DNA from 3 places in the Bacillus sp. 0209A genome. Region 3 is predicted to be linked to each of the others. Evidence: predicted binding sites of a transcription regulator. Region 3 holds the regulator's gene; each other region holds the start of a gene.
The links. Region 3 encodes Rex, which represses fermentation and respiration genes when NADH is low (regulators of the CRP and FNR family bind a similar motif). Its sites were predicted from a motif close to TTGTGAAATATTTCACAA; they were not measured.
Positions count from the first base shown of each region.

Region 1: a site for Rex is predicted at 1,988-2,005, ahead of V6D44_RS06845 (formate/nitrite transporter family protein). Genes of this name have one in related genera too.
Region 2: a site for Rex is predicted at 1,559-1,576, ahead of V6D44_RS19275 (L-lactate dehydrogenase). Genes of this name have one in related genera too.

Region 1 covers NZ_JBAIZV010000002.1:322,637-325,791, forward strand. The annotation lists gene V6D44_RS06835 (hypothetical protein) at 1-261, shown strand, start outside; gene sacT (sac operon transcriptional antiterminator SacT) at 301-1,131, shown strand; gene V6D44_RS06845 (formate/nitrite transporter family protein) at 1,170-1,940, opposite strand; gene scrA (PTS system sucrose transporter subunit IIBC) at 2,241-3,155, shown strand, end outside.
Region 2 covers NZ_JBAIZV010000007.1:56,003-59,157, reverse strand. The annotation lists gene amyE (alpha-amylase) at 1-1,451, shown strand, start outside; gene V6D44_RS19275 (L-lactate dehydrogenase) at 1,616-2,581, shown strand; gene V6D44_RS19270 (L-lactate permease) at 2,613-3,155, shown strand, end outside.
Region 3 covers NZ_JBAIZV010000004.1:343,491-346,645, reverse strand. The annotation lists gene V6D44_RS16780 (ABC-F family ATP-binding cassette domain-containing protein) at 1-924, opposite strand, end outside; gene moaC (cyclic pyranopterin monophosphate synthase MoaC) at 1,050-1,562, shown strand; gene V6D44_RS16770 (redox-sensing transcriptional repressor Rex) at 1,559-2,206, shown strand; gene tatAY (sec-independent protein translocase protein TatAY) at 2,228-2,401, shown strand; gene tatC (twin-arginine translocase subunit TatC) at 2,408-3,155, shown strand, end outside.

The DNA.
Region 1 (3,155 bases), on a different contig from region 3:
TTGATGAACTGGGTGACGCCGGACAGAAAAACTGCGGCTGCTGCGGTCTATTCGGCTCAGCGTACATACCAAAGAAAAGCGGCGGTGCAGGCCGCAGGACTTGTTTCGTTTTATGAATGGCGGATGGCTGTGAATGACGAAGAAAAGCAGAAAGCGAAAGCCGCCGCGCTTTATAAAAGAAGGTGTTTGCAAGCCTTCAAGGAATCGCCAAAGCAGGAGAGAGCTGGACCGCACCTTTACATGGCGGTCAAAAGGAGGTAAAATCCCAGTCAAAAGCAAATTGGCGGGAGAGATAGCCTCTTGAAAATCTATAAAGTATTAAACAACAATGCGGCTTTAATAAAAGAGGATAATCAGGAAAAAATCGTGATGGGACCGGGAATCGCATTTCAAAAAAAGAAAAATGATCTCATCCCTATGAATAAAGTGGAAAAGATCTTTGTCGTGCACGACGAGAATGAAAAGTTTAAACAAATCCTGCAAACGCTGCCGGAGGAGCATATTGAAATCGCTGAGGATATCATCAGCTATGCGGAGGGGGAGCTCGCGGCGCCGTTGAGCGACCACATTCATATCGCGCTTTCTGACCACTTGTCCTTTGCGATCGAAAGGGTTCAAAATGGGCTGCTTGTGCAGAATAAACTGCTGCATGAGATAAAGGCGCTCTATAAAAAAGAATATGAGGTCGGCCTGTGGGCAATCAGACATGTAAAAGAGACATTGGGCGTGTCTCTGCCTGAAGATGAAGCGGGTTATATTGCCCTTCACATCCATACGGCGAAGATGGATGCGGAGAGCATGTATTCAGCGCTGAAGCATACGACCATGATTAAAGAAATGATAGAGAAAATAGAAAACTACTTTAATCGAAAGGTGGATGAAAACAGCATTTCCTATCAACGCCTTGTCACGCATTTGCGATACGCGGTCAGTCGGTTGGAATCAAATGAAGCGCTCCATCATATGGATGAGGAGATGCTTTATTTCATCCAAAAAAAGTATTCATTTGCCTATCAATGTGCGCTGGAGCTGGCGGAGTTTTTGAAAAGTGAATATCAATTACATTTGCCGGAGTCCGAGGCCGGCTATATCACGCTGCATGTCCAGCGTCTTCAAGATCTCTCGGAATAACCGCTTTGACTTGCAGAGAGTGATCTCTGGAAGTTTTTTTATTTATCGGGATTGAGCGTGTAGTACATCCAGCCCATCATCACTATTCCTGCGGTCAGATTTCCGAGCGTAACAGGAATTAAGTTTCTGACCGCTCCCATCAGTGTCACTGTATCAGGGTGCTCGATCAAAAGTGCGATGGCGAATGTGCACATATTGGCAATGCTGTGCTCAAAACCTGAAATAAAGAAGCAGAAAACAAAAAGCATCATGGTAAACAGCTTGGCTCCTTCTCCTTTGAGAGACATCGGAATGAAAAAGGCGAGGCACACAAGCCAATTGCACAGCATACCTCTGAAAAACAGTTCGGAAGCTGACGGCTCCATTTTGTGCTCTGCCAGATGAATCAAAAAGGAATGAACAGAAGCCTCCTCAAAAAGTCCTGTCGCGCTGATCAGAATAGCAAATAGGATGGCGCCAATTAAATTGCCGGCATAGCTTGTCATCCACAGGTGCAGGGTGTCTCGCCAGCGAAGTTTTTTTCGGAGCGCGGTATAGGTGAAATAAAAGGTGTTGCCGGTAAATAAATCCCCGCCGCCGTAAGCAATCAGCAGAATAGCGGCTCCGAATGTGACAGCGGCTGCCGGAAAGGCAAACGGAGAATCAGCCATGAAGAAATAGCTGCCTGTTTTGCTTGCGGCTGTAATGCCGAAACCGATAAACATGCTGGCCAGAATGGATCTAAGCAAATAACGGAATTTACTGGAAATAAATATATTTTGTTTTTTTAAAGCGTACTGTTCAACCTTTTGCAATGCTTGAGTTTCCATGTTCTTTTCCTGCTTTCTTTGATGATTGAGCATAGTATAGCATGATATTGTGAAGTATTTCACAATTAAATTCAACGAATTTATGACTAAATGTTTTATCAAACTTTTTAACTAAAAAACAGTTGACGAAAACGCTGTCATGATTTATGATGAAAGCGTATTCTCAATCTGAATAAGCGGGATTGTGACTGGTAAAGCAGGCAAGACCTAAAATTTGCGTAGATGAAAAAGGATCGCTGTGTCCTTTATTCGTTGGCGAATTTTAGGTCTTTTTTGTTTAAATAAAAGGGGGAAAAACAGATGGATTACAAAGAGACTGCAAAACGCCTCACCGAGCTTCTCGGGGGCAAAGAAAACATTATCAGCGCGGCTCATTGTGCAACAAGACTGCGTTTAGTGATTAAGGATGAATCAAAGATAGATCAAACACAAGTAGAAGAGCTTGACGGTGTCAAAGGCGCTTTCAGCAGTTCTGGCCAGTACCAGATCATTTTCGGAACAGGCCTTGTCAATAAGGTGTACGATGCTTTTTCGAAGGAAGTTGATGTCGAGCGTGACGAACATGTAAATCACCAGGATGCGGCGAAAGAAAAACTGAATCCCGCTGCGAGATTTGCGAAAACGCTTTCTAATATTTTTGTTCCAATCATTCCGGCTATTGTCGCCAGCGGCCTGTTAATGGGCTTACTGGGTATGATCAATGCGTTTCATTGGATGAGCAAGGAGTCTGCTTTGCTGCAGCTGCTTGATATGTTTTCAAGCGCAGCCTTTATTTTCTTGCCGATTTTAATCGGGGTCAGTGCTTCAAAAGAGTTTGGCAGCAACCCTTACTTGGGAGCGGTTATCGGGGGAATCATGATTCATCCGACGCTTTTGAATCCTTGGGGGTTGGCGGAAGCAACACCAGATTTTATGCATCTTTTCGGATTTGATATCGCGCTTCTGGGCTATCAGGGGACTGTCATCCCTGTCCTGCTGGCGGTTTATGTCATGAGCAAGATTGAAAAATGGACAAGAAAAGTGGTTCCTCATTCGGTAGATTTGCTTGTTACCCCATTTGTCACAGTGATTGTCACCGGGTTTGTCGCTTTTATCGCGATTGGTCCTTTGGGCAGAGCACTTGGCTCCGGCATTACGGTTGCTTTAACGTATGTATATGATCATGCTGGTTTTGTCGCGGGTCTGGTTTTCGGGGGGACTTATTCACTTATTGTA
Region 2 (3,155 bases), on a different contig from region 3:
TCACGCAGAATTCATTGCTCGGGCTGTATGATTGGAATACACAAAATACACAAGTACAGTCCTATCTGAAAGGCTTCTTAGAACGAGCATTAATTGACGGCGCTGACGGATTTCGCTTTGACGCCGCCAAACATATAGAACTGCCGGATGACGGGAATTACGGCAGTCCATTTTGGCCGAATATCACAAATACATCTGCCGAGTTCCAATACGGAGAAATCCTGCAAGATAGTGCCTCCAGAGATGCTGCGTATGCGAAATATATGAATGTAACAGCATCTAATTATGGACATTCCATGAGGTCTGCTTTAAGGAACCGTAATCTGAGCGTGTCGAATGTCTCCCATTATGCGTCTGCTGTGTCTGCGGACAAGTTAGTCACATGGGTGGAATCGCATGATACGTATGCCAATGATGAGGAAGAGTCCACATGGATGAGCGATGACGATATTCGTTTAGGCTGGGCGGTGATTGCTTCCCGCTCAGGCAGTACGCCTCTCTTCTTTTCCAGACCCGAGGGCGGCGGAAATGGTGTGCGCTTCCCGGGGAAAAGCCAAATCGGCGATCGAGGGAGTGGTTTATTTGAAGATCAGGCTATCGTTGCGGTCAATACATTTCACAATGTGATGGATGGACAGCCTGAGGAGCTCTCGAATCCGAATGGAAACAATCAGATATTTATGAATCAGCGCGGCTCGCACGGCGTTGTGCTGGCAAATGCAGGTTCATCTTCTGTCACTATCAATACGTCAACAAAATTACCTGATGGCAGCTATGATAATAAAGCTGGAGACGGTTCATTTCAAGTAACGAATGGTAAACTGACGGGCACGATCAATGCCAGATCTGTGGTTGTTATTTATCCTGACGATATCGCAAATGCGCCTCATGTCTTCCTTGAGAATTATAAAACAGGGGTCACACATTCTTTCAATGATCAGCTGGCGATTACCCTGCGTGCAGATGCGAATACAGCAAAAGCCGTGTATCAAATCAATAATGGGCAAGAGACAGCGTTTAAGGATGGAGACCAATTAACAATCGGAAAAGGAGCTCCATTTGGCACAACATACACCGTTACGTTAAAAGGAACGAACGGTGATGGTGTAACGAGGACCCAAGAATACACGTTTGTCAAAAAAGACCCGTCTTCAGCCAAAATCATCGGCTATCAAAATCCAAATCATTGGGGCCAAGTAAATGCTTATATCTATAAAGATGATGGAGGCCGCGCAATAGAGTTGACCGGATCTTGGCCGGGAAAAGCAATGACCAAGAATGCGGATGGTATTTACACGCTGACGCTTCCTGCGGATACGGATACAACGAACGCCAAAGTGATTTTTAATAACGGCAGCGCCCAAGTGCCCGGCCAAAACCAGCCTGGCTTTGATTATGTTCAAAACGGTTTATATAACAACTCTGGGTTAAGCGGTTCTCTTCCTTATTGAGGGAAGTGGAAACTCTCATAGAAACCATCATAGATGGTTTCTTTTTTGTTCATAAATCAGACAAATCTTTTCTCTTGCAAAAGTTTGTGAAATGTTGCACAATATAAATGTGAAATACTTCACAAACAAACACCGAAGAAAAACAACCCTTGGAAGGATGATTAATGATGAATAAACATGTAAATAAAGTAGCTTTAATCGGAGCGGGTTTTGTTGGAAGCAGTTATGCATTTGCGTTAACGAACCAAGCGATCACAGATGAGCTTGTGGTCATTGATTTAAATAAAGAAAAAGCAATGGGCGATGTAATGGATTTAAACCACGGAAAGGCGTTTGCGCCGCAACCGGTCAAAACATCTTACGGAACATATGAAGACTGCAAGGATGCTGATATTGTCTGCATCTGCGCCGGAGCAAACCAAAAACCTGGTGAGACACGCCTTGAATTAGTAGAAAAGAATTTAAAGATTTTCAAAGGAATCGTCAGTGAAGTGATGGCGAGCGGATTTGACGGTATTTTCTTAATCGCGACAAACCCGGTTGATATTCTGACTTACGCGACATGGAAATTCAGCGGCCTGCCAAAAGAGCGAGTGATCGGAAGCGGCACAACACTAGATTCTGCCAGATTCCGTTACATGCTGAGCGAATACTTTGGTGCAGCGCCTCAAAACGTGCACGCGCATATTATCGGCGAGCACGGCGACACAGAGCTTCCTGTCTGGAGCCACGCGAATATCGGCGGTATGCCGGTTAGTGAACTTGTTAAGAAAAATAATGCATATAAACAAGAGGAACTTGACCAGATCGTAGATGACGTGAAAAACGCCGCTTACCATATCATTGAGAAAAAAGGCGCGACTTATTACGGTGTTGCGATGAGTCTTGCCCGCATTACAAAAGCCATTCTTCATAATGAAAACAGTATTTTAACTGTCAGCACATATCTGGACGGACAATACGGCACAGATGACGTGTACATCGGCGTTCCGGCAATCGTCAACCGCGGAGGAATTGCAGGCATCACTGAGCTGAACTTAAATGAGAAAGAAAAAGAACATTTTCTTCACAGCGCCGGCGTTCTCAAAAACATTTTAAAACCTCATTTTGCAGAACTAAAGGTCAACTAATCGCAACTATAGAGTAAAGGGCTGATTGTCAATGGTTGAGCAGCTGTATGATCCGTTTGGAAACGAGTATGTGAGCGCACTTGTGGCGCTCACTCCAATTCTCTTTTTTCTCTTGGCTTTAACTGTTTTTAAAATGAAAGGCATTCTCGCGGCATTTCTTACCTTAGCCGTCAGTTTCATCGTCTCCGTTTTGGCATTTCATATGCCGATAGAAAAAGCGATTTCTTCTGTTTTGCTGGGAATCGGAAGCGGGCTGTGGCCGATTGGCTATATCGTCCTGATGGCGGTGTGGCTGTATAAAATCGCAGTGAAAACCGGAAAATTCACTATTATTCGTTCCAGCATTGCCGGCATTTCGCCTGACCAAAGGTTACAGCTATTATTAATTGGTTTTTGTTTTAACGCGTTTTTGGAAGGCGCGGCCGGTTTTGGTGTTCCGATTGCGATTAGTGCGGCGCTGCTTGTCGAACTTGGTTTTAAACCGTTAAAAGCGGCGGCGCTCTGCTTGATTGCGAACGCAGCCTCTGGAGCCTTTGGGGCGATTGGGATTCCTGTGATCACAGGGGCGCAGATT
Region 3 (3,155 bases):
ATCGCCGAGCGGTTTTGCCTTGACTTCCATTCGGTCAAGCTGCTTTCGGCGGCTTTGCGCTCTTTTTGTGGTAGAGGCTCTTGCCAGATTTCGGTCTACGAAGTCCTGGAGCTTTGCGATTTCATCCTGCTGCTTTTCATACACTTTAAGATCTTTTTCATATTGCACGGCTTTTTGGTCGAGATAAGCGCTGTAGTTGCCGTGATACTTTTTACTTTCCGCTCTAGATACCTCGTATACTTGGTTTACCACTTTGTCCAAAAAGTAGCGGTCATGAGAAACGATGAGAATGGCGCCTGAATAGCCCTGCAAATAATGTTCAAGCCAGGTTAGTGTATCAATATCGAGATGGTTTGTCGGCTCATCAAGAATGAGCAAATCAGGCTGTGTTAACAGAAGCTTGCCTAGGGCCAGTCTTGTTTTCTGGCCTCCGCTGAGGCTTTGCACCTGTGTAGAATCGTCAAAATGGCTGAAGCCGAGGCCATGCAGCACAGATCTGACATCCGCTTCATATTGATAGCCGCCTTTATCTTTGAAATCCTGCTGAAGCCGGTCATAGGTTTTCATGATGCTTTCCAATTCATCGGGATCAGCTGCCGCCATTTTTTCTTCCATAGCCCGCATTTCCTTTTCCATTGCTTTTAAGTGGTCAAAAACAGTCAGCAGCTCTTCTTTTATGGTAAGCTTAGAATCCAAGCCCGTATGCTGGGCGAGATATCCCATTGTAATATCTTTCGGTTTAATGACTTCGCCCTTTTCGTATGATAGCTGGCCTGCGATAATTTTAAGCAACGTAGATTTTCCCGCACCATTTCTACCTACAATGGCGATGCGATCACGATTTCTGACTTCCAGCTTTATATTGTTTAAAATAGTATCAGCACCAAATGATTTGGACAGCTGATTAACTTGTAAGATCATCATATTATTTCACCTCTGCTATAATAAGTTAAGTGTAGCTTATGAATCAGAAGTCAGCAAACAATACATTGGCCGAATAAGACATAGAGAAGAAAATAGTGTATGATCTTTTTAAGGAGAGTTTTAATATGAATGGATTTTCTCATTTTAATGAACAGGGAAGAGCCCAGATGGTGGATATAAGCGAAAAATCTTCGACTGTCCGTACTGCGGCGGCTGTTTCAAGCGTACACATGAAGAATGAAGTGTACGAGAAAATACAAAGTCACGATATCGGCAAAGGAGATGTACTGGCTGTTGCACAAGTGGCAGGCATTATGGCGGCAAAGCAAACGTCCAATATCATTCCGATGTGCCATCCGCTTTCACTGAGCGGAGTAGATATATCGTTCGACTGGAAAATAAAAGAAAAAGAAGTTATACTTCATATAAAAGCACAGGTCAAGACGAAAGGGAGTACAGGTGTGGAAATGGAAGCGCTCACTTCTGCATCGGTGTGCGCTCTTACCGTTTACGATATGTGCAAGGCCCTTGATAAGGGGATGGTCATCGGCCCTACTTTCTTGCTGGAAAAGACAGGCGGGAAAAACGGTGACTTTAAAAGAGAACTATCCGAGTATAATTTGGAGGACCAAAAATGAATAAGGATCAATCAAAAATTCCGCAGGCGACGGCAAAAAGGCTGCCGCTTTACTATCGCTTTTTAAAGAATCTGCATGCGTCAGGAAAACAGCGTGTATCTTCCGCTGAACTCAGTGATGCCGTAAAGGTTGATTCTGCCACGATTCGCAGGGATTTTTCCTATTTTGGAGCTCTTGGCAAAAAAGGATATGGATATAACGTGGATTATTTGCTGTCTTTTTTCCGCAAAACGCTTGATCAGGATGAGATGACAGACGTCATCTTGATTGGTGTCGGGAACTTGGGAACGGCATTTCTTCACTATAATTTCACAAAAAATAATAACACAAAAATTTCTATGGCTTTTGATATAAATGAGAGTAAAATAGGAACTGAGGTAGGCGGCGTGCCCGTCTATAACCTTAATGACCTTGAACAGTACGTAAAAAATGAATCAGTTGCCATTCTAACAGTGCCAGCAGTTGCTGCTCAGCCTATTACAGACAGATTAGTCGCGTTAGGAATCAAGGGTATTCTTAACTTTACGCCGGCCCGCTTGAATGTGCCGGAACACATTCGAATTCATCATATAGATTTAGCTGTAGAGCTTCAATCACTGGTTTATTTCTTGAAGCATTATTCAGTTTTGGAGGAAATCGAATAGAGGGAAAGGAGGAGCCCACATATGCCGATCGGTCCTGGAAGCCTTGCTGTTATCGCAATCGTTGCTTTAATTATCTTCGGTCCTAAAAAGCTGCCTGAACTGGGGAAAGCAGCGGGAGACACACTTCGTGAATTCAAAAACGCTACTAAAGGATTAACGAGTGATGAAGAGGAAAAAAAGAAAGAAGATCAGTAGGTTAGGGTGACACGAATGAATGTGAATCAAATGTCGCTGCTGGAGCATATTGCTGAGCTTCGAAAACGATTGCTGGTTGTGGCGCTGGCGTTTGTCGTTTTTTTTATCGCGGGATTTTTCTTAGCGAAGCCGATTATTGTGTATCTGCAAAAAACAGATGAAGCGAAGGAGCTTACGCTTAACGCGTTTAACCTGACAGATCCGCTTTTTGTGTTTATGCAGTTTGCGTTTATCATCGGCATTGTTCTGACCTCCCCGGTTATTCTTTATCAGCTTTGGGCTTTTGTAAGTCCAGGCCTCTATGAGAAAGAGCGAAGAGTAACGCTCGGTTACATTCCGATCTCTGTTTTGTTGTTTTTAGCGGGCTTATCTTTTTCGTATTATATTTTATTTCCTTTTGTTGTTGATTTTATGAAGCGAATCTCTCAGGACTTGAATGTCAATCAGGTGATCGGAATTAATGAGTATTTTCATTTTCTTCTGCAGCTGACAATTCCGTTCGGACTGTTGTTCCAAATGCCGGTCATTCTCATGTTTTTGACAAGGCTTGGAATTGTGACACCCATGTTCTTAGCGAAAATCAGAAAGTATGCGTATTTTGCGCTGCTTGTGATCGCTGCCCTGATTACTCCTCCTGAGCTTTTGTCTCATATGATGGTCACTGTTCCGCTGTTGATTTTATATGAAATCAGTATTTTTATATCGAGGGCCGCCTATCGGAAAGCACAGAAAAGCAGCGCTTCCGATCAGGACG